3 regions of the Streptomyces sp. NPDC056503 genome follow, and region 3 is predicted to be linked to each of the others. Evidence: riboswitches for the same ligand, from Rfam matches in the RefSeq annotation. Region 3 holds a riboswitch; each other region holds the start of a gene.
The links. Region 3 has a riboswitch for cyclic di-AMP ahead of ACFQ8C_RS00590 (transglycosylase family protein). Riboswitches for the same ligand answer to the same signal wherever they lie in the genome.
Positions count from the first base shown of each region.

Region 1 (10,348 bases), on a different contig from region 3:
CTCGGCGTCGCCGACCGTGAGCAGGGTGAAGTGCGGGCCCCGGAAGAGGTCGAAGAGGCGCTCCCCGCCGTAGGGGCCGTCCGGGGCGCGGTCGCCCGCGCGCAGGGCGTCCCCGGGAGCCTCCGGGCGGGTGTCCACCGCGAGTACCGAGTCCCGGTAGCCGAGGCCGAGCTGTTGGACCTCCTTGCCCCGCTGGGTGGCCTCGCCGTCGGCGGTCGCCTTGTGGAGGCGGGTGCTGAGCCCGAGGACGTCCGCCGCGACCGGGCGGCGCTCGGCCTCGTAACTGTCGAGGAGCGTGGCGGGGGCCCCGTGGAGCAGGACCTGGGCGAGCTTCCAGCCGAGGTTGTACGCGTCCTGGACCCCGGTGTTGAGGCCCTGGCCCCCGGCGGGGGAGTGGACGTGGGCCGCGTCGCCCGCGAGGAAGACCCGGCCCTCCCGGAACCGGTCCGCCAGCGCCGCCCGGGCCCGGTAGTCCGAGGCCCAGGGGACGTCCGTGATCTCCTCCGCCGCCAGCGGCGTCCGGGCGACGAGGAGCGCGCGGACGCCCTCCGGAGTGGTGTCCACCGCGGCGGCCGCGTCCTCGAAGGTGGCGGCGAGCTGGAACAGGTCGTCACCGCCCGGCAACGGGCAGAGCGCCACACCGCCGTCCGGGGCCCGCCAGACGTGCCAGTGGTCCCGGTCGGTCACCGCCCCCGGGGTGATCCGCACATCGGCGACGAGCATCGGGCGCGGGTCGACCGTCTCGCCCGTCATGCCGATGCCGAGGGCCCTGCGGACGGTGGAGCGGCCGCCGTCGGCGCCGACCAGATACGCGGCCCTGATCGTCTTCCCGCCGCTCAGCTCGACCTCCACCCCCTCGTCGTCCTGGCGGAACGCGGTGACCTCGGCCCCGAACCGGACGCCGCCGCCGAGCTCCGCCAGCCGGGCGTACAGCAGCTCCTGGGTGCGGGACTGCGGGATGAGCAGGGTGTTCGCGTACGGCACCTGCTCGGTGGGCTCGGAGCGCTCGATCATGTCCCACTCGCCGCGCCGCTCGGTCCCCTCCCAGGCGAGCATCCGGGGGTACGGGCCCCCCGCCGCCAGCACCCCGGGGAGAACGCCGAGGTCGTCCAGGACCTCCTGGCTGCGGGGCTGGAGCCCCTTGCCGCGCGAGCCGGGGAAGAGTCCGCCGGCCCGCTCCAGGAGGAGCGCCCGGACGCCCCGGCGGGCGAGGTCGAGGGCGAGCACGAGCCCCGTGGGGCCCGCTCCGGTGATGACGACGTCCGTGTCCCCGTCCGCTGCCATGGGTGACCGCCTCCATTCCTTAACGCTGTTAAATTCCACTGAGGACAGCATGGCCTTAACGTCGTTAAGGAGTCAAGGGGATACCGTGACGGGGTGGCGACCAAGAAGACGAGCAAGCTGGACCCCGGCCAGGTGGCGGAGACCGCCCTGCGGCTGCTGAACGAGCGCGGGCTGGAAGGGCTCACGCTCCGCGCGATCGCCCAGGAGCTGCACGTCCAGGCCCCGGCCCTGTACTGGCACTTCAAGAACAAGCAGGCGCTGCTCGACGAGATGGCGACCGTCATGTACCGGCGGATGGTCGCCGATCCGGCCGCCCGGCCGGCCGCCGGGCAGAGCTGGCAGGAGCTGATGCTCACCGCCAACCGGGGGCTGCGCGCCGGACTCCTGCGCTACCGCGACGGCGCCAAGGTCTACAGCGGTGCCCGGTTCACCGGCACCGACCACGCCCAGGACATGGAGCGCCAGCTCGGCGCCCTCGTCGACGCCGGGTTCTCGCTGCGCGAGGCGGTGCGGGCCAGCACCACGGCGTACATGTACACGCTCGGGTTCGTCACCGAGGAGCAGGGCACCGAGTCCCAGCCCGGGGAGCCCCGGGAGGGCTTCGACATCGAGGAGCGCGCCGGGCGTCTCGCCGCCTACCCCCTCGCGGCGGCGGCCGGAGCGGAGCTCTTCGCCGGCTACGACGAGCGCTTCGAGGAGGGCCTGCGGCTGATCCTCGCCGGGATCGAGACGGTGTACGTCCCCGGCACCGCCCGCGCCTGACGGAGCCCCGCGCCCCGGAGGAGCCCGCGCCCGGCGGCCTCCCGCGTCTCGCCGAGCCGCGCTCGACGGCCTCCAGAGCCTCGCCGAGCCGGGCCTGACGGAGCCCGCGCCCCGGCGCCGCCCGCGCCCGACGGACTCCCGCGCCCGATGCTCCCGCGCCTCGCCGAGCCGCGCCCGACGGCCTCCCGCGCCTCGTCGGCCCCGCGCCGACGGACGCCCGCGCCCGAGGCGCCCGGGTCCCGCGTCCGGCCCGGCACGGCGAAGCCCCCCGCTCCGGTCGGGAGCGGGGGGCTTCGCGTACGGATCGGGCGCGGTCGGCTAGCTCGCCGGGCCCGCCACCACGTCCACCGGCGCCGGCAGCGGGGTGCCCGAGCCGTCGCGGCGCGGGTCCGCCTCCGGCAGGTCGACCGGGGTGCCGTTCTTCTGCGCCGCGCGGGCCGGCAGGGCGCCCGCCCAGGCCAGGACCAGCGCGTCCTCGCCCTTCAGGAAGCGCTGGCAGCGCACACCGCCGGTCGCCCGGCCCTTGCGCGGGTACTGGTCGAAGGGGGTCAGCTTCGCCGAGGTCGCCGCGGAGCCGTCCAGGGTGCCGCTCGAACCCGCCACCGTGAAGACGGCCGCCTCCGCCGCCGGATCCACCGCGCCGAAGGACAGCACCTCGGCGCCGGCCGTCAGCTTGATGCCCGCCATGCCGCCGGCCGGGCGGCCCTGCGGCCGCACCTGGGAGGCCGGGTAGCGCAGCAGCTGCGCGTCCGAGGTGATGAAGACCAGGTCCTCCTCGCCCGTCCGCAGCTCGGTCGCCCCGACGATCCGGTCGCCGTCCTTGAGGGTGATGACCTCCAGCTCGTCCTTGTTCGCCGGATAGTCCGGCACGACCCGCTTGACCACGCCCTGGAGGGTGCCGATCGCCAGGCCGGGGGAGGCCTCGTCCAGGGTGGTCAGGCAGACCACCGTCTCGTCCGCCTCCAGGGAGAGGAACTCGGTCAGCGGCGCCCCGCCCGCCAGGTTCGGCGCCGCGACCGTGTCGGGCAGCTGCGGCAGGTCGATGACCGCGATCCGCAGCAGCCGGCCCGTCGAGGTCACCGCGCCCACGTCACCGCGCTGGGTGGCCGCCACCGACGAGACGATCGCGTCGTGCCTGGTCCGCTTGGCCTCCGGATCGGCCGGCGGCAGCTCCGCCGAGACCGTCCGGGCCAGCAGGCCGGTCGAGGAGAGCAGCACCCGGCACGGGTCGTCCGCGACCTCCAGCGGCACGGCCGCCACCGGGGCGCCCGCCGACTCCAGGAGGACCGTGCGCCGGTCGGTGGCGAACTTCTTCGCGACCGCGGCCAGCTCGGCCGAGACCAGCTTGCGCAGCTCGGAGTCGGACTCCAGGATCCCGGTCAGTTCGTCGATCTCGCCGGTCAGCCGGTCGCGCTCGGTCTCCAGCTCCAGGCGGTCGAACTTGGTGAGCCGGCGCAGCGGGGTGTCCAGGATGTACTGGGTCTGGACCTCGCTCAGCGAGAAGCGCTCCATCAGGCGCTCCTTGGCCTGCGCGGAGTTCTCGCTCTCCCGGATGAGGCGGATGACCTCGTCGATGTCGAGGAGGGCGACGAGCAGTCCCTCGACCAGGTGGAGCCGGTCGCGCTTCCTGCCGCGGCGGTACTCGGAGCGGCGGCGGACGACCTCGAAGCGGTGGTCGAGGTAGACCTCCAGCAGCTCCTTGAGGCCGAGGGTGAGCGGCTGGCCGTCGACCAGGGCCACGTTGTTGATGCCGAAGGACTCCTCCATCGGCGTCAGCTTGTAGAGCTGCTCCAGGACGGCCTCGGGCACGAAGCCGTTCTTGATCTCGATGACCAGGCGGAGCCCGTGGGCCCGGTCGGTCAGGTCCTTGACGTCGGCGATGCCCTGGAGCTTCTTCGAGCCGACCAGATCCTTGATCTTGGAGATGACCTTCTCGGGACCGACCGTGAAGGGCAGTTCGGTGACGACGATGCCCTTGCGGCGGGCCGTCACGGTCTCCACCGACGTGGTGGCGCGGATCTTGAAGGTGCCGCGGCCCGACTCGTACGCGTCCCGGATGCCGTTGAGGCCGACGATCCGGCCGCCGGTGGGCAGGTCGGGGCCGGGGACGAAGCGCATCAGCGCGTCCAGGTCCGCGTTCGGGTACCGGATCAGGTGGCGGGCGGCCGCGACGACCTCGCCGAGGTTGTGCGGGGGCATGTTGGTCGCCATGCCGACCGCGATGCCCGAGGCGCCGTTCACCAGCAGGTTCGGGTACGCGGCGGGGAGCGCGACCGGCTCCCGCTCCTGGCCGTCGTAGTTGGGCGCGAAGTCGACCGTGTCCTCGTCGATCGACTCGGTCATCAGCAGGGCGGCCGGGGCCATCCGCGACTCGGTGTACCGCATGGCGGCCGGCGGGTCGTCGTTGCCGAGCGAGCCGAAGTTGCCGTGGCCGTCGACCAGCGGCACACGCATGGAGAAGGGCTGCGCCATGCGCACCATGGCGTCGTAGATCGAGGCGTCGCCATGGGGGTGCAGCTTGCCCATGACCTCGCCGACCACGCGGGCGCACTTGACGAACCCCCGGTCGGGGCGCAGGCCCATCTCGTTCATCTGGTAGACGATGCGCCGCTGGACCGGCTTCATGCCGTCGCGGGCGTCGGGCAGAGCGCGCGAGTAGATGACCGAGTAGGCGTACTCGAGGAAGGAGCCCTGCATCTCGTCGACGACGTCGATGTCGAGGATCCTCTCCTCGTACGCGTCGTCCGGCGGCGGTGTCTTCGTGCTGCGGCGGGCCATCGCGGCTGCGGCTCCTTATCCGACAAGGCTTGATCTGACGCGGACCATTGTGGACTGTGCCACCGACAACGCGGACCGCGACCCGGACGAGGGACATCGGAGGACTCCGGGAACTTCGCCAGGTGGCGGCGCGCTTGCATACAGTGGCAGGACTTTTCCAGATCGCGATCGAAGGGACGTACATGCCCATGGGTCACACGGCCACGGCCGAGGCCGGCTCCGGCGGCCTGACAGCGACCGAGCACCGCCTGGCGAACGGTCTGCGGGTCGTCCTCTCCGAGGACCACCTGACCCCGGTCGCCGCGGTCTGCCTCTGGTACGACGTCGGCTCGCGCCACGAGGTCGAGGGCCGCACGGGCCTCGCCCACCTCTTCGAGCACCTCATGTTCCAGGGCTCCCAGCAGGTGCACGGCAACGGGCACTTCGAGCTGGTGCAGGGCGCCGGCGGCTCGCTCAACGGCACGACCAGCTTCGAGCGCACCAACTACTTCGAGACCATGCCCACCCACCAGCTGGAGCTCGCGCTCTGGCTGGAGGCCGACCGGATGGGCTCGCTGCTGGCCGCCCTCGACGACGAGTCGATGGAGAACCAGCGCGACGTCGTGAAGAACGAGCGCCGCCAGCGGTACGACAACGTGCCGTACGGCACCGCCTTCGAGAAGCTCACCGCGCTCGCGTACCCCGAGGGCCACCCGTACCACCACACCCCCATCGGCTCGATGGCGGACCTGGACGCGGCGACGCTCGAGGACGCGCGGGCCTTCTTCCGCACGTACTACGCGCCCAACAACGCGGTCCTGTCGGTCGTCGGCGACATCGACCCCGAGCAGACGCTCGCCTGGGTGGAGAAGTACTTCGGCTCCATCCCCGGCCACGACGGCAAGCCCGCCCCGCGCGACGGCGGCCTGCCGGACGTCATCGGCGAGCAGCTGCGCGAGGTCCTCGTCGAGGACGTCCCGGCCCGCGCCCTGATGGCCGCCTACCGGCTGCCGGAGGACGGCACGCGCGCGTGCGACGCCGCCGACCTCGCCCTCACCGTGCTCGGCGGCGGCGAGTCCTCCCGCCTGCACAACCGGCTGGTCCGCCGCGACCGCACCGCTGTCGCCGCCGGCTTCGGCCTGCTGCGGCTCGCCGGCGCCCCCTCGCTCGGCTGGCTGGACGTCAAGACGTCCGGCGGCGTCGAGGTCCCCGCCATCGAGTCGGCCGTCGACGAGGAGCTCGCCCGCTTCGCCGCCGAGGGCCCGACCGCCGAGGAGATGGAGCGCGCCCAGGCCCAGCTGGAGCGCGAATGGCTCGACCGGCTCGGCACGGTGGCCGGCCGCGCCGACGAACTGTGCCGCTTCGCTGTGCTGTTCGGCGACCCGCAGCTCGCCCTGACCGCGGTCGACCGCGTCCTCGCCATCACCGCCGACGAGGTGCGCGAGGTGGCCGCGGCCCGGCTGCGTCCCGACAACCGCGCGGTGCTGGTCTACGAGCCGGTGGCCACCGAAGACAGCGCCGACGGCGACGACGAGGAAGGAGCGGACCAGTGACCGACGCCGCCGTGTCCCTGACCAGCATGGAGTTCCACCCGCAGCCGCAGGCCGGGGCCGCCAGGCCGTGGGCCTTCCCGGCGCCCGAGCGCGGCGCGCTCGACAACGGCCTGACCGTGCTCCGCTGCCACCGTCCCGGCCAGCAGGTCGTCGCCGTCGAGATCTTCGTCGACGCGCCGCTGGACGCCGAGCCCGAGGGCCTCGACGGCGTCGCCACGATCATGGCGCGCGCCCTCTCCGAGGGGACCACCGAGCGCGGCGCCGAGGAGTTCGCGGCCGAGCTGGAGCGCTGCGGAGCCACCCTCGACGCGCACGCGGACCACCCCGGCGTCCGGGTCTCCCTCGAGGTCCCCGTCTCCCGGCTCCCCAAGGCGCTCGGGCTGGTCGCCGAGGCCCTGATCTCCCCGGCCTTCGACGCCGACGAGGTCAAGCGCCTGGTGGACAACCGGCTCGACGAGATCCCGCACGAGGCCGCCAACCCGAGCCGCCGCGCCGCCAAGCAGCTCTACAAGGAGCTGTTCCCGGCCGCCACCCGGATGTCCCGGCCCCGCCAGGGAACCAAGGAGACCGTCGAGGTCATCGACGCCGCCGCCGTCCGGGCCTTCTACGACGCGCACGTGCGGCCCGCCGCTGCCACCGCGGTCGTCGTGGGCGACCTCACCGGTGTGGACCTCGACAAGGTCCTCGCCGAGACCCTCGGCGGCTGGACCGGCAAGCCGGCCGCGCCGCGTCCGATGGCGCCGATCACCGCCGACGACACCGGGCGGGTCGTCATCGTCGACCGCCCCGGAGCGGTCCAGACCCAGCTGCTCATCGGCCGGATCGGCCCGGACCGCCACGACTCCGTGTGGGCCGCGCAGGTCCTCGGCGTCTACTGCCTCGGCGGCACCCTGACGTCCCGTCTGGACGCCGTCCTGCGCGAGGAGAAGGGGTACACGTACGGCGTGCGCGCCTTCGGGCAGGTGCTGCGGTCGGACGGCGAGGGGCACGGCGCCTCGATGCTCGCCATCAGCGGCTCGATCGACACCCCCAACACCGGTCCGGCCCTCGACGACCTGTGGAAGGTGCTCCGGACGCTGGCCGAGGGCGGTCTGACCGACGCCGAGCGGGACATCGCGGTGCAGAACCTGGTGGGCGTGGCCCCGCTCAAGTACGAGACGGCCGCGTCGGTCGCCGCGACCCTCTCCGACCAGGTCGAGCAGCACCTGCCGGACGACTACCAGGCGCGGCTGTACGCGCGGCTCGCCGAGACCGGCACGGTCGAGGCCACGGCGGCCGTCGTCAGCGCCTTCCCGGTGGACCGGCTCGTCACCGTCCTGGTGGGCGACGCCGCGCAGATCGAGGAGCCCGTGAGGGCCCTCGGCATCGGCGAGGTGACCGTGGTGAGCTGACCTCCCGTCGGCTCCGGCGGAGGTCTCCGATGCGCGGAAGCGCCGGAGACCTCCGCTTTGTCCGTTATGGAGTCAAGGATGATCGTATGCCCTGTGGCATGTCTTACAAATGGGCGTGTCTGTTTGGCGATTGACATCCGTCCGGCCTAGCGTCAGTCCGTCTGTCCGACCCGACGCACGCGCCGCACCCGCGGCAACCGGGCAGTCATCGCCGAGTCCCCGTCAGGCGCGAGCCTGGGGAGCCGGGGACCCACGCAGTCCCTGGGGTGAATCGGACGCCTTCGCCACGCGGAGGGGCCCGTAGGAGACCTTCCTGCTCCGAACCCGTCAGCTAACCCGGTAGGCGAGAAGGAAGGAAAGGAACCGTCTTGGCGTTCACCCGTGCCACCGGGAAGCATCGTGGTGCGAGCCGACTGGCTCGCCGCAGCGTCGGCATCGCCGGCGTGGCCGCACTCGCCACCACCGGCGTCGTCGGCACCCTGGCCTCCCCGGCGCTCGCCGCCGACACGGACAACCGTTCCTCCGAGGACACCGGCCTCACCCAGGTGATCGCCGACGAGTCCATCGCCGACCAGATCAACGCGCAGGCCGCCGCCCAGGAGCAGGAGGCCGCCGAGGCCGAGGCCCGGGCCAAGGTCCGCGCCGAGGCGAAGCGCAAGGCCGAGGCCCGCGCCCAGGAGATCCGCGAGGCCAAGGAGCGCGCGGCCCGCGAGGCCGAGCGCCGCCGGCTCGCCTCCTTCAACCTCCCGGTCGCCGGCTCGTACGTCTCCACCGGCTACAAGACCGGCGGCTCGCTCTGGTCCTCCGGCAGCCACTCCGGCGTCGACTTCCACGCCGCCTACGGCAGCTCGGTCGTCTCCGTCGGCTCCGGCACCGTCGTCGAGGCCGGCTGGGGCGGCGCCTACGGCAACAACATCGTGATCCGGATGAACGACGGCACGTACACCCAGTACGGCCACCTGTCGTCCATCGGCGTCTACGTCGGCCAGTCCGTCGAGCCCGGCCAGCAGATAGGCGTCTCCGGCTCGACCGGCAACTCCACCGGCCCGCACCTCCACTTCGAGGCCCGGGCCACCGCCGAGTACGGCTCCGACATCAACCCCGTCGCGTACCTCCGCGCCCGGGGCGTCAGCCTCTGACGCCTCGCGTCCCCGCTGTACCGAAAGGCCCCGGCTCCTGGTGAGCCGGGGCCTTTTCGTCGCACCCGGTACCGTACGGCCGCCTCCGCGAACCGGACGAATTCCGAGGGGGCATCGGAATTTCCGGCGCGCTGCAATAGAGTCGCGGAAACAGCGCTGCTCGAATTCGGTGCGCGCGGAGCGAAAGCGGAGGTCGGACATGCGGGTTCCCGCGCAATCGGTATGCACGGCGATCCGGGACGACATCGTCTCGGGGGTCTTCGAGCGCGGCAGCCGGCTGACCGAGGAACAGCTCGCCCGCCGCTACGGCGTCTCCCGCGTCCCGGTCCGCGAGGCGCTGCGCACCCTGGAGTCCGAGGGCTTCGTCGTCAGCCGCCGGCATGCGGGCGCCCATGTCGCCGAGCCGACCGACCAGGAGGCCGCCGACCTCCTCGACGTACGGGCGCTGCTGGAACCGCTCGGCGCCGCCCGGGCCGCCCAGCGGCGCACCGACGCCCACCTCAAGGTGCTGCGCGGCCTGGTCAGGCTGGGGCAGGAAAGGGCCCGCCGGGGGCAGGGCGAGGATCTGCGGGCGCTCGGCGGCTGGTTCCACGAGACGCTCGCGCAGGCCTCCGGGTCCCCGGCGCTCGCCGCGCTCCTCACCCAGCTGCGCCACAAGATCGCCTGGATGTACGTGGTGGACCAGCCGGACCGGCCCGTCGAGGCCTGGGCCGAGCACGGGGCGATCGTCGACGCCATCGCCCGCGGGGACGCCGAGCGGGCCCGCGCGCTCACGGCGCAGCACGCCGAGCACACGCTCCCGCTGCACCGGCTGAAAAGGCCGGATCGGGGCCGTGTGAGGGTTTCGCAACATGCCGTCAACACGGCGAGCGTCCGGAATTAACACGGACGCCGTATACAAAGAATAGCAATTCCAGGGCTTCTTTCGTGCTGCCCGAAAACTTCCTGAATAGGTAATTGCTGGGCTCTGGAAATGCCGGACGGCCGTGTCCGCCGGGAATTCCGGGGGCACGGCCGTCGGGGAGGGGTGTGGCTCGACCCGCCGGGTCAGACCGTCTCGGGGAGCTCGTCGAGACCCTCGGCGACGAGCTTGGCGAGGCGCTCCAGCGCGGCCTCGGCGCCCTCGGCGTCCGAGGCGAGCACGATCTCCTCGCCGCCCTGCGCGCCCAGACCGAGCACCGCGAGCATCGACGCGGCGTTGACCGGGTTGCCGTCGGCCTTCGCGATGGTCACCGGGACACCGGAGGCCGTGGCGGCACGGACGAAGATGGAGGCGGGGCGGGCGTGCAGGCCCTCGGCCCAGCCGACGTTGACGCGGCGCTCAGCCATGGTGTTGCCCTTCGGGTCTTCAGCGGTTGTCTAGACCAGTCTCTCACGGGTTGCGGCGTGCTCCTGTCGACATTCGTCCCGCATCCGTGCGACGTTCGGCCCTCTCACCTTGCACGGGGCGGGGAGGGCGCGC
Region 1 covers NZ_JBHTST010000030.1:26,432-36,779, forward strand. Annotated here, with positions in the region: gene ACFQ8C_RS12130 (FAD-dependent monooxygenase) at 1-1,284, opposite strand, end outside; gene ACFQ8C_RS12135 (TetR/AcrR family transcriptional regulator C-terminal domain-containing protein) at 1,378-2,046, shown strand; gene ACFQ8C_RS12140 (DNA topoisomerase (ATP-hydrolyzing) subunit A) at 2,365-4,824, opposite strand; gene ACFQ8C_RS12145 (M16 family metallopeptidase) at 5,007-6,356, shown strand; gene ACFQ8C_RS12150 (M16 family metallopeptidase) at 6,383-7,747, shown strand; cyclic di-AMP (ydaO/yuaA leader) riboswitch at 7,947-8,107, shown strand; gene ACFQ8C_RS12155 (M23 family metallopeptidase) at 8,116-8,886, shown strand; gene ACFQ8C_RS12160 (GntR family transcriptional regulator) at 9,086-9,769, shown strand; gene ACFQ8C_RS12165 (HPr family phosphocarrier protein) at 9,934-10,215, opposite strand.
Region 1: another riboswitch for cyclic di-AMP. It lies ahead of ACFQ8C_RS12155 (M23 family metallopeptidase); the one in region 3 lies ahead of ACFQ8C_RS00590 (transglycosylase family protein).

Region 2 (10,348 bases), on a different contig from region 3:
TCTCGCGGGAGCCCTCGCGCAGGATCAGCGCGTGGCCCGGCGGGACGCGGCGGACGCCCTCGTACGGGGTCGAGTCGCGCAGCGCCTCCGGGGACTCGGGGCAGGCGAGCAGCGCGGCGAGGTGGCCGATGTCGAGCTGGGCCTCGACGAGGTCGGCGAGGGGCAGGGCGGCGGTGGCGTAGGCGGTGCCGCCCTCCCAGGGGGTGTGGAAGACGGGCCGGGCGCCCGCGAGGTCGCCGGTCACCGTGACCCGGCGGCCGGCCTTGACGACGGCGGTGTAGCTGCCGGGCCAGGCGGTGAGGTGGCGCAGGGCGCCGCCGCGGGCGGTGACGAGGCCGCGGCGGAGTTCGTCGTCGCCGGCGGCACAGCAGCCGAGGACGGCGAGCCGGGTGCCGTCGTCGAGGGAGACCACCCGGACCTCGTCCGGCCGCCAGTCGCCGACCGCCCACAGCGGGTCCGGGTCGCCCCACAGGAGCTGTGCGCCCACCGGCTGCACCGTGCGCCCCCCGACGTGCCCGCCGCTCTCGGCGTACGGGCGCGCCGGGGGCGGGAGGGGGGAGCCGTACGCGCCGGGCGCGGCGTACGCGCCACGGGCTCCGTCGGCCGCTCCGGCGCGCGCCCCCGCGGTCGTGGCGTACCCCGCGGCGACACTGCTCCAGCCCACCAGCCATCGCATCGGCGCCTCCACGTCCGTTTCGGTGGGGCCATGCTGCCATGACAACGGCGCACGGGGCGGGGTCCGGGTGCACGCGCCCGAAAGCCGAATGCGCCCCTGGCATGCGCCAGTTGGCCGGGCGGGAAGCGCACGGCGGCGCGGGGGTGACGGGCGGGGGAGGGAGCGGAGGGCCGGCGCACGACCCCCGTCGGCTCGGGCGGGACCCCGGTGGGACGTCGGCGGGGCGTCGGCAGGGTCCCCGACTGAACGCTGGCGGGGCGTCGGCAGGACCCCGACAGGACCTCGACGGGAACTTGTCGGGACCTAGTCGGGACCTCGGCGCGGCCCCAACATGGCCCGGCGCGGCCTCAGCATGGCCCGACACGGTCCCAGCGCGGCCCTGGCACAGCCCGGCACGCCCCGACGCGGCCCCGGCACGGCATCCAAGGGCTTCCAAGGGCTCCCAAGGGCTCCCAAGGGCTTCCAAGGGCTTCCAAGAGCGCAGGATTCGGCCGATTCTCGTCCCCACAGGGAGGTTTGACCTTCTGTCAGCCACAGAGGGGTCCCGGTGACGGCGCCGGCCCGGCGCCCCGGAGCCACGCGCCGGCGAGTCGCCTCCTCGGCAGTCCGGGAGGCGACCCGCCCCCCGGCGCCGTCCGCCGCCCGCGGGGAATGGGGCGGCGGTGTCCCCCAGCCCACCGGTGCGGGACCCGGAACACCAGGGGTTCCGTCTCCCGGCCGGACGGGCCGACCCACGCAGGACTCATCGAAGCCGCCCCGGCCCGGGGCGGCGAGAGCGCACGGCCGGGCGCACGGCCACACGGGCGGAGCACGAACCGGCCGGAGCTCCTTTCCGGTGGGCTGGTCACACAACAATCTCGCCATACGGAACTCCGCCCCTTAACGGTGGGGATGCGGCGAACTACGCTGTGTTTACGAATGCCGCCTGCCTATGCCCGGCGTCGCGGCGGCCGTCTGGATGTCGAGGGGTGGCGTCATGTCCAGGGAGCAACGCGGGCCGAACGAGAAGCTCGGCGCCGTTCTCGCCCTCGCGGGAATCAGCAACGCCGGCCTCGCCCGGCGCGTCAACGACCTCGGGGCGCAGCGCGGACTGACCCTCCGGTACGACAAGACCTCGGTGGCCCGCTGGGTCTCCAAGGGGATGGTGCCGCAGGGCGCCGCGCCGCACCTGATCGCCGCCGCGATCGGCCAGAAGCTGGGCCGGCCCGTGCCGTTGCACGAGATCGGGCTCGCGGACGCCGACCCGGCACCCGAGGTGGGGCTCGTCTTCCCCCGGGACATCGGCGAGGCGGTCCGCGCCGCCACCGACCTCTACCGGCTGGACCTCGCCGGCCGGCGGGCCGGCGGGGGCGGGATCTGGCAGTCGCTGGCCGGGTCCTTCTCGGTCAGCGCCTACGCGACCCCGGCCTCCCGGTGGCTCATCACCCCCGCCGACCCGTCGGTGGAGCGGGAGGCGGCCCGCCCCGCGGGCGGCGGGACCGGACAGGGACCGGCCGATTCCGGGGAGCACGTGCGCGTGGGGCACAGCGACGTCGCCAAGCTCCGCGAGGCGGCGGAGGACGCGCGCAAGTGGGACTCCAAGTACGGCGGCGGGGACTGGCGCTCCTCGATGGTGCCCGAGTGCCTGAGGGTGGACGCGGCGCCGCTGCTGCTCGGCTCGTACTCGGACGAGGTCGGCCGGGCGCTCTTCGGCGCGACCTCCGAGCTGACCCGGCTGGCCGGGTGGATGGCCTTCGACACCGGGCAGCAGGAGGCCGCCCAGCGGTACTACATCCAGGCGCTGCGGCTCGCGCGGGCCGCCGCCGACGTGCCGCTCGGCGGCTACGTCCTCGCCTCGATGTCCCTCCAGGCCACCTACCGGGGCTTCGCCGACGAGGGCGTCGACCTGGCGCAGGCCGCGCTGGAACGGAACCGGGGGCTCGCCACCGCCCGCACCATGTCCTTCTTCCGGCTCGTCGAGGCCCGCGCGCACGCCAAGGCCGGCGACGGGCCCGCGGCGGCGGGGTCCCTGAAGTCCGCCGAGGGGTGGCTGGAGCGCTCCCGGGAGGGCGACGCCGACCCGACGTGGCTGGGCTTCTACTCGTACGACCGGTTCTGCGCGGACGCCGCCGAGTGCTACCGGGACCTCAGGATGCCGCGCGAGGTGCGGCGCTTCACCGAGCAGGCGCTGTCCCGGCCGACGGAGGAGTTCGTCCGCTCGCACGGACTGCGGCTCGTCGTCTCGGCCGTCGCCGAGCTGGAGTCCGGCAATCTCGACGCGGCCTGCGCGGCGGGCACGCGCGCGGTGGAGGTGGCCGGGAGGATCTCCTCGGCGCGGACCACCGAGTACGTACGGGACCTGCTGCACCGTCTGGAGCCGTACGGGCACGAGCCGCGGGTCATGGAGCTGCGGGAGCGGGCCCGGCCGCTGCTGGTCGCCCCGGCGTGACGAGCAGCGGCGTGACGAGATGCGGCGGGGCGCGCGCGGCAGCGTGACGCGCATCCCACGACGTGGGCGTTTAGCGGGATTGTCAGTGGGCCAGTGCACTATCAGGGGTGGGAGGTGGCGCTGGTGTTTGACTGTGACGTGCTGGTGATCGGCGGCGGGATCGTCGGTCTGTCGACGGCGTACGCCCTGCAGCGCGCCGCTCCCGGCACCCGCGTCGCCGTCCTGGAGAAGGAGGAGGGCCCCGCGCGCCACCAGACCGGGCGCAACAGCGGGGTCATCCACAGCGGCATCTACTACCGGCCCGGCTCCCTGAAGGCGCGGTTCGCCGTCGAGGGCGCGGCCGAGATGGTCAAGTTCTGCGCGGAGTGGGACATCCCGCACCAGGTGACGGGCAAGCTCGTCGTCGCCACCGAGCGCGAGGAGCTGCCCCGACTGCACGCGCTGGTCCAGCGCGGGCGGGAGAACGGCATCCCGGTGCGCGAGCTCGGGCCGTCGCAGATCACCGAGTACGAGCCCCGGGTGCGCGGGCTCGCCGCGATCCACGTGGGCACGACCGGCATCGTCGACTACAAGGCGGTCGCGCGGCGGCTCGCCGAGTCCTCCGGCGCGGAGATCCTCTACGGCGCGGAGGTCACGGCGATCGACCGGCGCCCGTGGGGCGTCGCCGTGCGCACCGCCGACCAGCGGATCCTGCGCGGCAGGGTGCTGGTGAACTGCGCGGGGCTGCACTGCGACCGGATCGCCCGGCTCGCCGGGGACGAGCCGGGCATGCGGATCGTCCCCTTCCGGGGCGAGTACTACGAGCTGGCCGACCCGTCGCTCGTGCGGGGCCTGGTCTACCCGGTGCCGGACCCCGCCTTCCCGTTCCTCGGGGTGCACCTCACGCGGGGCATCGACGGCGGCGTCCACATCGGGCCGAACGCGGTGCCGGCGCTCGCCCGCGAGGGGTACGACTGGGGGGTCGTCCGCCCGGGCGAGCTCACCGGCACGCTCGCGTGGCCCGGCTCCTGGACCATCGCGCGCCGTCACTGGCGGTACGGCGCGGGCGAACTGCGCCGCTCCCTGTCGAAGCGGGCCTTCACCGAGGCGGTGCGGCGGCTGCTGCCCGGTATCGACGAGTCCGACCTGCGTCCGGCGGCGGCGGGGGTGCGGGCACAGGCGGTGCTGCGGGACGGGACGCTGGTGGACGACTTCCTCATCCGCGAGTCGCACCGCACGGTCCACGTGCTCAACGCGCCCTCGCCCGCGGCGACCGCGTCCCTCCCCATCGGCCGGGAGATCGCCCGCCGCACCCTCCCCCTGCTCTGACCCGCCCGGGACGGCGGGGGCCCGTACCATGGGCGGCATTGTGTCTGAGCAGCATGAGAATCGCACCGAGTCCGTCGCCCGCCGCGGCAGCCGCATGTTCGCGCCCGGCGAGGGGCCGTCCCCCGACCCCGCGGGCGCGCACTTCGAGCGGCGGATCCGCAGTTTCCAGCCGCGCCGGAGCCGCGTCACGGCCGGCCAGGCCGAGGCGATGCTGAAGCGGTGGCCGGACTGGGGCCTGGACATCGACGGCAAGCGGGTGCTGGACCTGCGGGAGATGTTCGGCGGACTGCCCGTCGTCCTGGAGATCGGCTTCGGGATGGGCGAGGCGACCGCGCAGATGGCCGCCGCCGACCCCGGCACCGGCATCCTCGCCGTCGACGTGCACACCCCCGGCCAGGGCAACCTCCTCGGCCTCGCCGACCGCAACGGGCTCGACAACGTCCGGGTCGCCAACGGCGACGCGATCATCCTGATGCGCGAGATGCTCGACCCGGCCGCCCTCGACGGCTGCCGCGTCTACTTCCCGGACCCGTGGCCCAAGAAGCGGCACCACAAGCGGCGCCTCGTCCAGCCCGAGTTCCTGACGCTCCTCGCGACCCGGCTGAAGCCCGGCGGCATCCTGCACTGCGCCACGGACTGGGAGCCGTACGCGGAGCAGATGCTGGAGGTGCTGTCCGCGCACCCCGACTTCGAGAACACCGCGCCCGACGGCGGCTACGCGCCCCGCCCCGACTTCCGGCCGCTCACCCGCTTCGAGGGGCAGGGCCTGGACAAGGGGCACGTCGTGCACGATCTCCTCTTCCGCCGGAAGTAACGCCCTCCCGACAAGTCCATCGCTCCTGTCGGTGGCGGTCGCTAGGGTCGAGGCGTGTCGTCACCCCTGCCGCCGTCCACACCACCCGAGCCCACCGCGCCGCCGACCGCACCACCCGGGCCGTCCGCGCCGCCGGCCGCCGTCTCCCTGCCGTCGCAGGCCGGGCCGCCGGCGGTCGAGAGCCACGTCCCCGTCCGGGACGGGGACGAGCCGTCGTTCGCCGTGGCCGCCGACCGGAGCCAGTGGCGGTACCGGCCCCGGCGGGCCTTCTGGCGGAGCCGGATCGTACGGGCCGTCGCGCTGATCACGCTGCTCGCGCTCTGCGCCCTGGTGATCCTGGCGCTGGTGCGCGAGCAGACCGGCACGGAGGGGTTCCTCGTCGGTCTGGGGCTCGCGGTGTTTCCCGTACCGCTGCTCATGGCGGCGTTCCGCTGGCTCGACCGGGTCGAGCCGGGGCCGTGGAAGAACCTGCTGTTCGCCTTCGCGTGGGGCGCGTTCGCCGCCGCCCTGGTCGCGATCCTCGCCAACACCTTCGCCGTCCGCTGGATCGCCACCGCGACCGCCGATCCGACCTCGGCCGACGACCTGGGCGCCACCGTGATCGCCCCGGTGGTGGAGGAGTCCGCGAAGGCGGCCGCGATCCTGCTGCTCTTCCTCTTCCGGCGGCGGGACTTCCGGAGCCTGGTCGACGGGGTGGTGATCGCCGGATTCACCGCGACCGGCTTCGCGTTCACCGAGAACATCCTCTACCTCGGCACCGCCTTCGGCGAGGACCAGGACGTCGGCGACGGCGGCATCGGCGCCGTCACCGCCGGCACCTTCTTCGTCCGGGTCGTGATGTCGCCGTTCGCGCATCCGCTCTTCACCGTGCTCACCGGCATCGGCTTCGGCCTGGCCGCGCTCGCCCCGCGCGGCAGGCGGCGCAGACCGCGGAAGGTGCTGCTGCCGCTCGCCGGGCTGCTGCTCGCGATGGGCGTCCACGCGCTGTGGAACGGCTCGGCGACCTTCGGCGGCCCGCTCGCCTTCTACGCCGTGTACGCGGTCTTCATGGTCCCGGCCTTCGGGCTGCTGACCTGGCTCGCCGTGTGGAGCCGGCAGAAGGAGCTGCGCACGATAGCCGGGGTGCTCCCGGCGTACGCGGCGGCCGGCTGGCTCTCCCCGGAGGAGCCGCTGGCGCTCTCCTCGATGCGGGCCCGCCGCGCCGCGCGCGCGGTGGCGTCCCGTACGTACGGCAAGGCGGGCTCACGGACGGTCGGCGAGTACGAGTCCTTCGCCACGACCCTCGCCTTCCTGCGCGAGCGGGCCCGCCGGGGCACGGTCCCGGTGCCGGACTTCGCCGCGCGCGAGCAGGAGCTGCTGCACCACCTGTGGGCGCGCCGGACGACGGCCTCGCCCGCGCTCTCGTACGCGGCGCGGGCCACCGGCCGGGTGTGGGTGCCGCCGCAGTACCTGGACTACGGCGGCTACAACCCCTACAAGGGGTAGCCCTCAGTCCTCAGTCCTCGGTCGTCCCGGAGGCCGGCGTCTCGGCGTCCGGCGTCTCGGAGGCCTCCGTCAGGCGGGCCAGTTCCTCCGCCGTCAGGGTCAGGTCGGCGACCGCCACGAGCGCGGGCAGCTGCTCGACCGTGCGGGCCGAGGCGATCGGCGCGGCGACGGTGGGGCGGGAGGCGAGCCAGGCGAGGGCGACGGTCGCGGGCTCGGCGCCGTGGGCCTCGGCGACCTCGTCGAGGGCGGCGAGCACGGCCTGTCCGCGCGCGGTCCCGGCGAGCCGGGAGGCGCCGGCGGCGCGGACGCTCTCGACGGTGCGGCCCGGCCGGTACTTGCCGGTGAGGAAGCCGGCGGCGAGACCGTAGTAGGGGACGGCGGCGAGGCCCGTCTCGGCGGCGGTGTCGAGGAGCGGGCCCTCGTACTTCCCGCGCGCGACGAGGTTGTACTCGGGCTGGAGGGCCACGTACCGGGCGAGCCCCTCGGCCTCGGCGAAGTCGAGGGAGGCCCGCAGCCGCTCGGGGGTGATGTTGGAGGCGGCGACGGCCCGCACCTTGCCGTCCCTCACCAGCTGGTCGAGGGCGGTGACGATCTCCTCCACCGGCACGGTCTCGTCGTCGAAGTGCGTGTAGTAGAGGTCGATGTAGTCGGTGCCGAGGCGGCGCAGGGACTCCTCCACACCGGCCTTGACGGTGGTGGCGGACAGGCCCTTGAAGCGGGAGTGGGCGCCGACCTTGGTGGCGACGACGACGTCGGAGCGGTTGCCGCGGGCGGCCAGCCAGCGGCCGATGATCGTCTCGGACTCTCCGCCCTCGTTGCCCTCGACCCACTCGGAGTAGACATCGGCGGTATCCACGAAGTTGCCGCCGGCGGCGGCGTAGGCGTCGAGGACGGCGAAGGACTGCCGCTCGTCGGCGCTCCAGCCGAAGACGTTGCCGCCGAGGGAGAGCGGGAAGACACGCAGGTCGGAGGTGCCCAGCGGGCGCAGAGGTGAGGTCATGAAGTGACCAACCCCCTGCGCCGCCGGGCGTATTCCGGTCGAGGAGCCTGAACCCCGACCGGAACGCTCACGGGTCGGGGATCAGACCGACAGGCCCTTGGAGCGCAGCCACTCCGCCGGGTCGATGCCCGAGCCGTCGGGAGTGTGGACCTCCATGTGGAGGTGGGGGCCGGTGACGTTGCCGGTGGCGCCGACGCGGCCGATGGTCTCGCCGGTGGTGACGGTCTGGCCGGCGGCGACGGTCATCGAGGAGAGGTGGCAGTACCAGACCTCGGTGCCGTCCTCCAGCTCCAGGACGATCCGGTAGCCGTACGAGCCGGACCAGCCGGCCGACTTGATCGTGCCGCCGTGCACCGCCTTGAGCGGGGTGCCGGTGGGCGCCGCGAAGTCGAGGCCCGTGTGGTAGCCGGAGGACCACATCGAGCCGGACTGCATGTAGGTGGAGGTGAGGGTGTACGAGGAGAGCGGCATCGAGTAGCTGGCGGCCAGCTTGGCGAGCCGCTCGGCCTCGGCCTTCTCGGCGGCGATGCGCTCGGCCTCGGCCTTCTCGGCGGCGAGCCGCTCCGCCTCCGCCTTGGCCTTCGCCTCGGCCTCGGCCTTCGCGGCGGCGTCGGCCTTGGCCTGGGCGTCCGCGGCGGCCTTCTCGGCGGCCAGCTTCTCGGCGGCGAGCTTCTCGGCGTCCACGGCGGCCTGCTGCTGCTGTTCGGCCTGCTGGAGGATGCGGGCGCGCAGGGCCTCGCCGGCGTCGGCGGTGGAGGCGGTGCGCTCCTCGGCCTCGGTGCCGGCGGCGGTGTCGGCCGGGGCGGTGTACGTGACCGAGGTCAGCGGCTTCGCGGCGACGCCGCCCGCCGCGACCGGCACGGACTCGCGCACCGAGGCGGTCGGCTCCTCGTCGCCGCCGGGCAGGAGGTCGCCGACGCCGGGCAGGTCGTGGGCGTCCGGCAGCCCCAGGTCGGGCAGGTCGGGGAGGGAGATGGCGACGGGGGCCTTCTCCTGCGCGGTGGCGAGGCCGCCCGCGCCGACGGCGGCGATGACGCCGACGCCGAGGACGGTGGAGGAGCGGGCGAAGTTGGAGCGCTGCTTCACGACCCGGTGCCGGCCGCCGGAGCGGGTCTCGGCGCGCAGGGAGCCCTCGGTCGGGTTCCACTCTCCGGGCGCGGGGGTGAAGGAGGCGGTTTCGTACGCGCCCGGCGCGAAGCCGTCCGGGTCGTCCGCTCCGACGCCACCCCGGGCGCCGAAGGGATCGAAGGGGGCTTCGGGTACGGGGGTGTTGGACGCCACGGAGGCGCGCTCCTTTCCTTCCTTCTCGCCTACCGGGTTAGCTGACGGGTTCGGAGCAGGAAGGTCTCCTACGGGCGTCTTCGCACGGAAGAGGTGCGAGGGGCCCGATTCACCCCAAGGGTTGGTTCCCCGGTTCCCTTACGGGATTCGGCGCGTGCGCGCGGAGCCGCCTCTTGCGGCGGCTGGGACGACCGCGCTGCGTTATCGAACGTTAATAGACACGACGGTCCGATTCCAAGCCGTTCCCCTTGATCATTCATTGAATTGGCAGGGATTCGCCCGAGTTGACCCCCCTTCAGTGACACCCCGCCCAACCCCGTGAATCTGACGTTATGTCAATTGTTATCTCTGTGAGACCCCTCGGGCACGGAACGTGACCGACCCCGTGGGTCCTCCCGCTCACCGGCCGGGCGGCACCACCGGCATCGTCCGCCGCCGCTCCGGCGCCCCGGCCGTCGGCCGGCTCACCGCGAGCAGCGCCATGTCGTCCGTCGAACCGCCGCCGGTGTGCCGCCGCACGTCGTCCACGAGCGCGTCGAGCAGCTCCTCCGGCCCGGGGAAGACCGCCCCCGCGAGCCGGGCCGCCGGATCGTAGAAGGCCCCGTGCCCGTCCCGCGCCTCCGACAGCCCGTCCGTGTAGAACAGCAGCGTCGCGCCCGGCGGGTAGGGCCGCTCGTCGGCCTGGTCCGGCCAGACCGACAGCTCCCCCATGCCGAGCGGCAGCGCCGCCTCGGCCGGCTCGACCGGCTCCAGGCGCCCGTCCCCGTACAGCAGCAGCGGCGGCGGATGCCCCCGGTTCACGATCCGTACGGCCCCGCCCTCGCGCGGGATCTCGGCGAGCACCGCCGTCGTGAACCCCTCGAAGGCGTCCAGCCCCTCGCGCCGGGTCCCCTCCCGCGTGAGGGCCCGTTCGAGCCGCGCCGCCACCCCCTCCAGGCCCGCCTCCTGCTCGGCCGCCTCCCGGAAGGCGCCGATGACCACGGCCACCGCCTCCACCGCGTCCATCCCCTTGCCCCGCACGTCCCCGACCACGAGCCGCACCCCGTGCGGGGTGTCCTGCACCGCGAACAGGTCGCCGCCGATGAACGCGTCGGCCTGCGCCGCCTCGTACCGCGCCGCGCACTGGAGCCCCGCGATCCGCTCCGCCGGCATCGGCAGCACCGCCCGCTGCGCCGCCTCCGCGATCACCCGCGCCGACGCGAGCCGCTCGCCGCTGCGCCGCACCACCAGGTTGATCACCATCGCCAGCGCGGAGACGGTCACCACGGTGAGGGTCTCGGTGAGCGAGGGAACGTCGGAGAGCGTGTGGTTGTACCCGTGCAGCCCGATCGACGCGAGGATCGCGGCGATCCCGGT
Region 2 covers NZ_JBHTST010000087.1:14,475-24,822, forward strand. Annotated here, with positions in the region: gene ACFQ8C_RS24100 (asparagine synthase-related protein) at 1-676, opposite strand, end outside; gene ACFQ8C_RS24105 (MFS transporter) at 1,653-3,104, shown strand; gene lhgO (L-2-hydroxyglutarate oxidase) at 3,228-4,412, shown strand; gene trmB (tRNA (guanosine(46)-N7)-methyltransferase TrmB) at 4,507-5,226, shown strand; gene ACFQ8C_RS24120 (PrsW family intramembrane metalloprotease) at 5,449-6,711, shown strand; gene ACFQ8C_RS24125 (aldo/keto reductase) at 6,722-7,711, opposite strand; gene ACFQ8C_RS24130 (M23 family metallopeptidase) at 7,793-8,992, opposite strand; cyclic di-AMP (ydaO/yuaA leader) riboswitch at 9,004-9,155, opposite strand; gene ACFQ8C_RS24135 (PP2C family protein-serine/threonine phosphatase) at 9,392-10,348, opposite strand, start outside.
Region 2: another riboswitch for cyclic di-AMP. It lies ahead of ACFQ8C_RS24130 (M23 family metallopeptidase); the one in region 3 lies ahead of ACFQ8C_RS00590 (transglycosylase family protein).

Region 3 (10,348 bases):
CCAGCGCCTCGGGGGCGAGCCGGCCGGTCTTGTCGACGCCCTGCCCGAGCCGGACGATCGTCATCCGCCGGTCCAGCTCGACGAGCTCCCCGGTCTCGGGGTGGACGTCGGCGACGAGGAGGCGGATGGAGTTCGTGCCGCAGTCGATTCCGGCGACCCGGGTCACTCGCCCTTCCCCTCTTCCCTGTCCGCGCACGGGTCCACGCACGGGCCCTTCGCCCACCACGCGGGGAGCATCGCCAGGGCCTCGTCGCCGAACGGGTTGACGCCCGGACCCGCGACCAGCGAGTGGCCGACGAGGACGTGCAGGCACTTGACCCGGTCGGGCATGCCGCCGGCGCTGGGGAAGCCCTCCAGGACCTCGATGGCGTCGCGGCGGGCGAGGTAGTCCTCGTGCGCGGCGCGGTAGGCGGCGGCCAGCTCGGGGTCGGTGGCGAGCCGGGCCTGCATCTCCTTCATGACCCCGTTGGCCTCCAGGGTGCCGATGGCCGAGGCCGCCCGGGGGCAGGTGAGGTAGTACGTGGTCGGGAAGGGGGTGCCGTCGGGCAGCCGGGGCGCGGTCTCGACGACGTCCGGGTTGCCGCAGGGGCAGCGGTGCGCGATGGCGCGCAGGCCGCGCGGCGGCCGGCCGAGCTGGGCTTCGAAGGCGGCGACGTCCGCCTCGGTGGGCTCGGTGCGTTCGGTCTGCGGAGGGGGCGTGTCCATGTCTCGGATCCTGGGTCGGTTCAGTTGCGGTCGGCGTTGTCGACGCCGTCCCAGAGGTTGTCGTACCAGGGACGGTCGGCCGTGCCCTGGTCGGCGCGGGGTCGGTCGGCCGCCCCGGGGTCGTTCACGGTGAAGCCGGTCTCCCCGGGGAGCACGTAGTGGAGGTGCTCACGGGCGAGGCGGCGGACGTAGGCGGGGTCCTGGAGGCGGGCCTTCTCGTCCCGCAGCTCCTCGACCCGGCGGGCGGCCTCGGCCGCCCTGCGCTCCTGGTCGGCGATCTCGCCCTGCTGGGAGACGTAGCTCCTTATCGGGTAGGCGAGGGCGACGACGAGGGAGCAGACCACGAGGGCGAGGAAGGCGGCGCGGCCGGTGAGCCGGGAGCGCCGGGCCTGGCGGCGGGTCTGGGAGCGGTAGACGCGGGCCGCGGTCTGCTCGCCGAGCAGCCTGATCCGGGTCGCGGTGGAGAACCGGTCCCCGTTCTTCACGGCCATGCGGTCTCGCCTCCCCTGGTCACACGTCCGTCCCCGCACACGGTACGGGACCGGGTGCGGGGACGGACGGAACTACGGTGCCGGGGCCGGTCGGCCCCCGCGATCAGCCCTTGAAGCGCGGGAAGGCGCTGCGGCCGGCGTAGACGGCGGCGTCGTCGAGGATCTCCTCGATGCGCAGCAGCTGGTTGTACTTGGCGACGCGCTCGGAGCGGGCCGGGGCGCCGGTCTTGATCTGGCCGCAGTTGGTGGCGACGGCGAGGTCGGCGATGGTGACGTCCTCGGTCTCACCGGAGCGGTGGGACATCATGCACTTGAAGCCGTTGCGCTGGGCGAGCTCGACGGCGTCCAGGGTCTCGGTCAGCGAGCCGATCTGGTTGACCTTGACGAGCAGGGCGTTCGCGGACTTCTCCTCGATGCCGCGGGCCAGGCGCTCCGGGTTGGTCACGAAGAGGTCGTCACCGACGAGCTGGACCTTGTCGCCCAGCTTCTCGGTGATGACGTTCCAGCCGGCCCAGTCGTCCTCGAACAGCGGGTCCTCGATGGAGACGAGCGGGTACGCGGCGACGAGCTCGGCGTAGTACTCCGTCATCTCGGCGGCGGAGCGCTCCTTGCCCTCGAAGAGGTACGCGCCGTCCTTGTAGAACTCGGAGGCGGCGACGTCCAGGGCGAGGGCGACGTCCTTGCCGGGCACGTAGCCGGCCTGCTTGATGGCCTCCAGGATGAGGTCGAGCGCCTCACGGTTGGAGCCGAGGTTCGGGGCGAAGCCGCCCTCGTCGCCGAGGCCGGTGGAGAGGCCCTTGGTCTTCAGGACGGACTTGAGGGTGTGGTAGACCTCGGTGCCCCAGCGCAGCGCCTCGGAGAAGGACTCCGCGCCGATCGGGGCGATCATGAACTCCTGGATGTCGACGTTGGAGTCGGCGTGCGACCCACCGTTGAGGATGTTCATCATCGGAACGGGCAGCAGGTGCGCGTTCGGGCCGCCCAGGTAGCGGAAGAGGGGGAGGTCGCTGGCCTCGGAGGCGGCGTGCGCGACGGCGAGGGAGACGCCGAGGATGGCGTTGGCGCCGAGCGACGACTTGTCCGGGGTGGCGTCCAGGTCGAACATGGCCTGGTCGATCAGGCGCTGCTCGGTGGCGTCGTAGCCGACGAGCTCCGGGCCGATCTGCTCGATGACGGCGAGGACGGCCTTCTCGACACCCTTGCCGAGGTAGCGGTTCTGGTCACCGTCGCGAAGCTCCAGGGCCTCGAACGCACCGGTGGAGGCACCGGACGGCACGGCAGCACGGCCGGTGCTGCCGTCGTCGAGGCCGACCTCGACCTCGACCGTGGGGTTGCCTCGGGAGTCCAGGATTTCCCGGGCTACGACGACGTCGATGGACGGCACGAGCATCTCCTTCTGGGATGTGACGCTAGGTGTGACGCATGGGTCGCAAGGTCTCGTTCGCCTTGCGACAAGAGCCTAACCGGCTCGGGCGCTCCGGCCAGCCGACCGCCCGTCCCCTGGGACGAAAAAGGGCCCAAGAGCATGCAGTAAGGGACGAAAGACCTGGAATCTACTGGACGGTAACGGCAGAACCCCGGTCCCGAGCCACGGGGGAAGGGCTCGGAACCGGGGTGGTCACCGCGGGAGGGTCGTCGGGCGCCGGTGAGCCGCCGGACTCACCGGTGCCTCGGGGCTCACTTCAGGTGGAGCTGCTGGCCCGGGTAGATCAGGTCGGCGTTCTCGACGACGTCCTTGTTGAGCTCGAAGAGCTCGGCCCAGCCACCCTTGACGCCCTGCGCCTGGGCGATCTTGCTGAGGGTGTCGCCGGCCGCGACCTTGTACTCGCCGTCACCCTTCTTGACCTTCTTGCCGGTCGGGGTGGTGACGGTCTTCTTGGCGGCGGCCTTGGGCGCGGCCTGGGTGGCCTGCTTCGGGGCCTGGGCGACCTGCTTCGGGGCCTGGCGCTGCTCGCTGCGGTTGGCGGGCTGCTCGGCGGTGCGCTCGGGGGCGCTCTGCTGCTTCGGGGCGGCGGCCTCGGCGGCGCCACCACCGTAGGAGGCGGAGGAGAGACCCACGCCACAGCTCGGCCACGCGCCCTTGCCCTGGCCCGCGAGGACCTTCTCGGCGACGGCGATCTGCTGCGACTTGCTGGCCTGGTCGGCGCTGGAGGCGTAGGCGGTGCCGCCGTACGCGGCCCAGGTGGAGGCCGAGAACTGGAGGCCGCCGTAGTAGCCGTTGCCGGTGTTGATCGACCAGTTGCCGCCGGACTCGCACTGGGCGACGCGGTCCCACTCGGAGGCGGTGGCGGCCGAGGCGGTGCCGGCGGCCATCAGCGGGGCGGCGACGGCCGCACCGGTGACGCCGACGAGGGCGACGACGCGAGTGGCCTTGGAGGGACGACGGCGCTTGCCCGTACCGGAGAACAGCATGGAGTTTCCTCTTCACCGACGCCTGTGAGGTGAGCTGTCGGGTTCGGGCTTGAAGAGTTCGCCCGGCCGCGTGTCCTTGCACGCGGCTTCACCCCTAGCCGGTCGATCGGCCGTCAGTCTCAACGGCCGGGACCGGCGCAAACCTTGGGTCCCCCACTCCTGCCTGCGGCGCTTTCGCGACGACAGTTCCCGGCGACCGACGGCAGGACTCGGCGTTTCGGTCGACGGGGCCCGCGGTGGCGAGCGGTGTCGACCGTAGACACACAGGTGCTCGAAGTTCAAAGAGGCTCACAACGGACAAATAGCCCTTACTTGCACTCCGTCAGACCTCGTTTGCGCAGGTGAGGCCTGACGGGAGCAAAGTTTGCGGACGTGACACGCCAGTTGGGACGAAGAGACCCATGTCTCACTTTCCCAAAATCGGACATACGCCCCTGAAACGGCCTCACTTCTCCGGCGAAGGGACCGTCAGCTCAAGGCTCTGACCAGGGAGGATGAGATCCGGATCGACCCCGACCGTCTGGCGGTTGGCGTCGTAGAGGGCGTCCCAGCCGCCGGCGAGATCGTTCTCCTGAGCAATCTCCGACAGGCTGTCACCCGGCATCACGGTGTAAGCGCCGCTTGCGTCCACCTTGGCGGGGGTTGAGGTGACCTTGTCCGCAGCTGCGGCATGTCTACCGGATTCCTGCGCGGTGTCCGTTACGCCGGTTTCCTCCGTGGCCGCCTCGCCCCGGTGCTTGCCCTGACCCGGCGTGGCCGACGACACGTCAGCCTCGTCCGTACCGGGGGTCACCGGGGTGGTGGGCGCCAGGGGGCTCTCCGAGCCGTCCGGCGGCGTGACCGGGGCGCCCGGCGTGCCCGTGGAGGCGTCCGGGGTGCCCGGGGTCTCCGGCGCCCGGTCGGTGGGCGCGTCCGGGGTGACGCCCGCGGGCGGCGTCGTGACCGCGCCCGCGGGGGGCGGGGTGGTGGGCGTGGTGGAGGTGGCGGGCGCGGTGGGGGCGGCGGGCGTCACCGGAGCGGTGACGGCCTTCTCCTTCTTCTCCGCGACCTCCTCCGCCCCGGCGGCATGGTCCGCCCCGGAGGCCTTCGCCGGCGCGGTGGAGGCGGACGTGCCGCCGGTCCAGTTCGACTCGGGGGCCACTCCGCCCTCGTCCTCCTGCACGACGGCGGGGCCCGGCTGGACGCCCGTGGCCTTGCCGTCGTTCTTCAGGCCCGCGATGGGCGCGCAGGTGGCCCAGTCGGTGCTGCCGGAGGAGAGCGCCTTGTCGGCGACGGCGATCTGCTGGGCGCGGCTGGCGAGGTCGGGGCTGGGGGCGTACGCGAGTCCGCCGTGCCGCTCCCACGCCTCCTGCGTCATCTGGAGGCCGCCGTACGCGCCGTTGCCGAAGTTGGCGCTCCACTGGCCGCCGGACTCGCAGGCGGCGACCCGGTCCCAGGTGGCCGCGTCGGCGGCGGAGGCGGATCCGGTGGCGAGCAGCGGCAGCGCCAGGGCGGATCCGGTCACTCCGGCGGTGACGACGAGCGCGGGAGCCTGACGGGGTCGACGGTGTCGTCCGTTTCCGGAAAGCATGTCGGGGCCTTTCGCGTGACGGCGGGGACGGCGGGGACGGCCGGGGTGGGGCCGAACGTTGGCGCGAAGGTAGCCGCATTCGAACGTCCGTCACAAGTCGATGGCTTCGCGATCACGCGAAGATCACATTTCTGACACAGCGTCACATGCCCTGCGGGGGTGCGGAAGGGGTGAACTCCACCGGAAGCGTGCGCAATCCCCTCATGATGAGCCCGCCGCGCCACCGCAGTTCGTCCGGATCGACGCCAAGTCGCAGGTCCGGCAGGCGGGTCAGGAGGGTGGCGAGCGCCGTCTGCCCCTCCAGGCGGGCGAGCGGCGCGCCCAGGCAGTAGTGGATGCCGTGGCCGTACCCGAGGTGCTGGTTGTCCTTGCGGGCGAGGTCGAGGGTGTCCGGGGCGCCGAAGCGGTCCGGGTCGCGGTCGGCGGCGGCGAGCACGACGAGGACCGGGTCGCCGGCCGGGATCGCCTGCCCGCCGATCGTCAGGCCGGTGGTCGCGTACCGCCAGGTCGCCAGCTCGACCGGCCCGTCGTAGCGCAGCAGCTCCTCGACCCCGGTCTCCAGGAGCCCGGCCTCGCCGGCGGCGAGCGAGGCCTGGAGGAGGGCGCGCTGCTCCGGGTCGCGCAGCAGGGCGTAGGTGCCGTTCCCGATCAGATTGATGGTCGTCTCGAAACCGGCGAAGAGCAGCACGAAGCACATGGCGACGGCCTCGGCCTCGGTGAGGTGGTCCCCGTGGTCGGAGGCGCGGATGAGCCCCGAGATGAGGTCGTCCGCCCCGTCCTGCCGCAGGCCTTCCCGCTTCCGGTGGATCAGCTCCGCGAGATACCCCCGGATCTTCTTCACCGACCGCGCCACCCCGCCGCGCGGGCCCCCGCCGTGCCGGATCATCATCCCGGCCCAGTCCCGGAAGTCGTCCTGGTCCTCCGCGGGCACGCCGAGCATGTCGCAGATGGCGTAGATGGGCAGCGGGAAGGCGAACTCGTGGATGAGGTCCGCGCTCCCGCGCGCCGCGAAGTCGTCGATGAGCCGGTCGGCGAGCTCCTGCACGCGCGGCGCGAAGGCGGCGACCCGGCGCGGGGTGAACGCCTTCGACACCAGCCGCCGCAGCCGGGTGTGGTCCGGCGGGTCGATGTTGAGGAGATGGGTCATCAGACCGGCGCTGCGCTCGCCCGGGATGCCGGTCTTGCCCGGCTCCGCGTGGTGGACCGGGTTCTTGGAGAGCCGCTGGTCGGCGAGGGCCTGCCGGGCGTCCGCGTACCGCGTGACGAGCCACGCCTCGACGCCGCTCGGCAGCGTGGTCCGGTGCACGGGCGCGTGCTCCCGCAGCCAGGCGTACGCCGGGTAGGGATCGCTCGCGAACTCCCAGCTGAACAGCTCCGGCACGGGCCCGTCGTCCGGCCCCGCCGGGGCCCCGGAGACGGGGCAGGAGCCCGGGCCGCCGGACCCCGGTCCGGGCGCTCCGGGCGCCCCGGCGATCCCGGGCGCTCCGGACACTCCCGGGGTTCCGGGGGTTTCGGGCACTCCGGGCATTACGGGGCCGTCGGCCGCACCGGTCCCTCCCGGGGTTCCACCGGGGGTTCCAGGGGTGCGAGGCGTGCCGGGCGTACCGGGCTCAGCGGGTGTTCCGGGCGTCGGGGCGGGTCCTTCACTCACTCCCCGACCGTACAGTCCGGCCGGTCGGGCCCCGTCGGCCGACCTGACGTGATCACCGCCCGGTGATCACCCCGTGACGGCCCGTGCCCTACATTTCCCGCGTGGACCTCCCCTTGCTCAGAAGCACGTTCGCGGTCGTCGAGAGACGGGCCGAACACGCCGTCACGTACTTCTACTCGCACCTCTTCTGGCGCAACCCCGGCGTGCGTGAGCTCTTCCCCGAGAACATGGTCCCGCAGCGCGACCGGCTGTTCGCCGCGCTCACCCACGTGGTGACCGGCCTCGACGACCCGGGCCTCCCCACCTACCTGGGACGGCTCGGCCGCGACCACCGCAAGTTCCTCGCCACCCCCGCCCTGTACGCGGCGGTCGGCGAGAGCCTGCTCGCCGCCTTCGCGCACGCCGCCGGGTCCACCTGGACGATCGAGGCGGAGAAGGCGTGGTCGGAGGCGTACGGCCACGTCGCCGACCTGATGCTCCGGGGCGCGGACGAGTCCACCCGCGCCGGGGAGCCCGCCTGGTGGGACGCGGACGTCGTCGGCCACCGCCGCCACGACGACGACCTGGCCGTCCTGACCCTCCGCCCCCGGCGGCCGTACCCCTATCTCCCCGGCCAGTACGCCGGCGTCAGCTCGCTCCGGGTCCCGCGGGTGTGGCGCACGTACTCGCTCGGCAACGCCCCCCGCGAGGACGGCACCCTCGACCTGCACGTGAGCCGGATCCGGGGCGGGGCCATGTCCACGGCCCTGGTGGAGGAGGTCCGTCCGGGCGAGACGCTGCGGCTGAGCGCGGCCGGCGGCGCGGCGACCTGCCGGACGGCGGCGGGCACGCTCCGCACCTATATATGCGCCGGTACGGGCTGGGCGCCGGTCAAGGCGCTCCTGGAGGAGGCGGCCGCCTCCGACCCGGAGGCCGAGGGCCGGATCTTCATGGTGGCCCGCTCCCGTGAATACCTGTACGGACGGGAGGAGTTGGACCGGCTGGCCGCCCGGCTCCCCGGGCTGAGCGTCACCTACATCACCTCGGCCCCCCGCCACCCGCGCGACCAGGCGACCGAACGCCTCCTCACCGCGCTGCGGGCCTGCGGACGCTGGCCGGACCACGACGTCCACCTGGCCGGCCCGCCCGGCTTCGTCACCGAGGTCACCGAGGTCCTGGAGGAGCTGGGCGCCGACCCGGCCCGCACCCGCCACGACGTCCTCCCCCCGGTGGGCCGCTTCGTCTCCCGCCCCGGCTCCCGCGCCGAGTGGCTCCTGGAGCGCCCCGCGGTCCACTGGCACGACCCGGCGGCGAGGGCCCCGCGCGGGGAAGGGGCGTAGGCCGTCCCCTCGGGATCAGGCCGGGTCGGGGGCGCGGCGCCCGCGGCTCACAGACCCTCCGCCGCCCGGATCGCGTCCCGGTACGCCCGGGCCGCCGCGCGCAGGGCCGCCTCCGGGTCGACGCCCTCCGTCTCGGCGCGGACCGCGAGGGCGAGCAGGTCGTAGCCGACGCCCTCGCCCCGCGGGAGGGGCGCGTCGAGGCCGGCGGTACGGACGCGGCTCGCGAGCTTGGCGGCGAGGGCGAGACCGGGCTGGCCGACGGGGACGCCGTCCGTCACCGACTCGCGGCGCTTCTCCGCGGCCTTGGTGCGCAGCCAGTGGGCACGGACGTCCTCGGGGGTCTCGGCGGTCTCGTCGCCGAAGATGTGCGGGTGGCGCTGGATCAGCTTCTCGATGAGGCCGGCGGCCACGTCGTCGACGGAGAACGGCTCCTCGGCGTCCTCCTCGGCGATCCGCGCGTGGAAGACGACCTGGAGGAGGACGTCCCCCAGCTCCTCGCGCAGCTCGTGCCGGTCGCCGGCCTCGATCGCCTCGACGAGTTCGTACGACTCCTCGATGGCGTACTTGGCGAGCCCCTGGTGGGTCTGGAGCGAGGACCAGGGGCAGCGGCTCCGGATGACGTCCATGATCTGCACGAGGTCGAGCAGCCGGGCGCCGGGAAGGTCGTACGAGCCGGGCAGCAGCTCCAGGTCGGGCATGGTGACCCGGCCGGAGCCCGCGAGCCGGGCGAGCCCGTCGGTCAGGGCCCGGTCGCCCTCGCCGGAGGGCAGCACGAGGACGGTGCGGCCGCCGGCGCAGGCGGCGACCAGCTCCTCGGCGGTGGGGCGGGCGTGCTCGACGGCGACGCCCGCCTCCCGCAGGTACGGCAGCTGGGGGTGGTGCTCGTCGGGGCAGAGCACCCGGTCGGCGCCCCGCAGCGCCTCCCAGGCGGGCCAGGACAGCAGTCCGGGCGCCACCCGGTGGCTGGCGGTGAGCAGGACGACGCGGCCGGGGTTCTCGGAGTTCACCCTCCGAACCTACCCCGGGCGCGAGACCGCCCCGGAAGGGGGGAATCGGCCCGGGGAGGGGGCCGTCCGGGACGGCGGACCGGCCCGGGGAGGCGGGATCAGCCCGGGAGCTGCTCCGGGCCCGCCGCCGCCGGCTCCTTGGTCACCTTGAGGAGCCAGGGGGCCGTGTCGGCGCTGGTGTCGAGCTGGACCTTGGTGTCGTCCCAGGCGCCGTACCGGGGGTTCACGTCGATGTCGAGGGACGCGGAGGCGGCGGCGAAGAGCTCCTGGAGCTTCTGCTGGCCCTCGGGGGTCTCGGTGATCCCCTGCTTCTCGATGATCTTCGTCATCAGGACGTTGCGCCGGACGACGTCGTCGACCTGGCCGGGGGCGACGCCCTGCTGCTGGAGGAGGACGGCCTCCAGGCCCTCCTCGCCGCCGTTCTCGCGGACGAAGGCCTCGTGGGTCTCCTGGAGTTCGGCGCGGCTGGCGGTGACGCCCTGGTCGGCGGCGACCTTGTCGAGGATCCGGTCGAAGATCATGCCGTTGAGCTTCTGCCGGCCGAGATCGCCGGTGGCGGCGATCAGCTGGGCGGACTGCGGGGACGCGGACTGCGCGTCCCGGGCCTCCTCCACCTGGGCCTGGAGGGTGGAGACGTCGATCCGCTCGCCCCCGACGACGGCCGCCGCCCCCGGATGGGCCTCGCCGCCGCACGCGGTGAGCAGCGGGGCCGCGGCGAGGAACGCGGCGGAGAGGGCAAGCGCGGTGCGGCGGCGTGCGGGACGGTCGTGGCGGCGGTCGCGGCGGTGCAAAGGAGCCTCCCGGGCTGGTCGTGCGTCAGTTGGACGACCTTGCGGTGATCGATGGTAGGGAGTCGCCGGGACCGTAGCCACTACTTCGCAGCGACAACTTGCCCGTCACCGCGTCACGGGGGTCACTTCCGGACGACCGTCTCCCACAACGAGGCACCCGCCGCCCGGGTGTCGGCCCGGGCCCCCTCCTTCTCCCGGCCCGCGTGCGTCTCGGCGACCAGGTAGTGCGGACGGCGCTTCACCTCGTAGTAGATGCGGCCGACGTACTCGCCGATCAGGCCGACCATGACCATCTGGACGCCGGCGAGGGCGGTGACGGCGACGAGGAGGGTGACGTACCCGGGCGTGTCGACGCCGTGCGCGAGGGCGTCGACGACGATCCAGCCGGCGTAGGCGAGGGCG
Region 3 covers NZ_JBHTST010000001.1:133,767-144,114, reverse strand. Annotated here, with positions in the region: gene ACFQ8C_RS00610 (exopolyphosphatase) at 1-166, opposite strand, end outside; gene ACFQ8C_RS00605 (DUF501 domain-containing protein) at 163-705, opposite strand; gene ACFQ8C_RS00600 (septum formation initiator family protein) at 726-1,196, opposite strand; gene eno (phosphopyruvate hydratase) at 1,300-2,580, opposite strand; gene ACFQ8C_RS00590 (transglycosylase family protein) at 2,874-3,608, opposite strand; cyclic di-AMP (ydaO/yuaA leader) riboswitch at 3,613-3,789, opposite strand; gene ACFQ8C_RS00585 (transglycosylase family protein) at 4,054-5,178, opposite strand; gene ACFQ8C_RS00580 (cytochrome P450) at 5,321-6,706, opposite strand; gene ACFQ8C_RS00575 (globin domain-containing protein) at 6,931-8,148, shown strand; gene ACFQ8C_RS00570 (nucleoside triphosphate pyrophosphohydrolase) at 8,196-9,155, opposite strand; gene ACFQ8C_RS00565 (SurA N-terminal domain-containing protein) at 9,254-9,946, opposite strand; gene ACFQ8C_RS00560 (glycosyltransferase family 2 protein) at 10,069-10,348, opposite strand, start outside.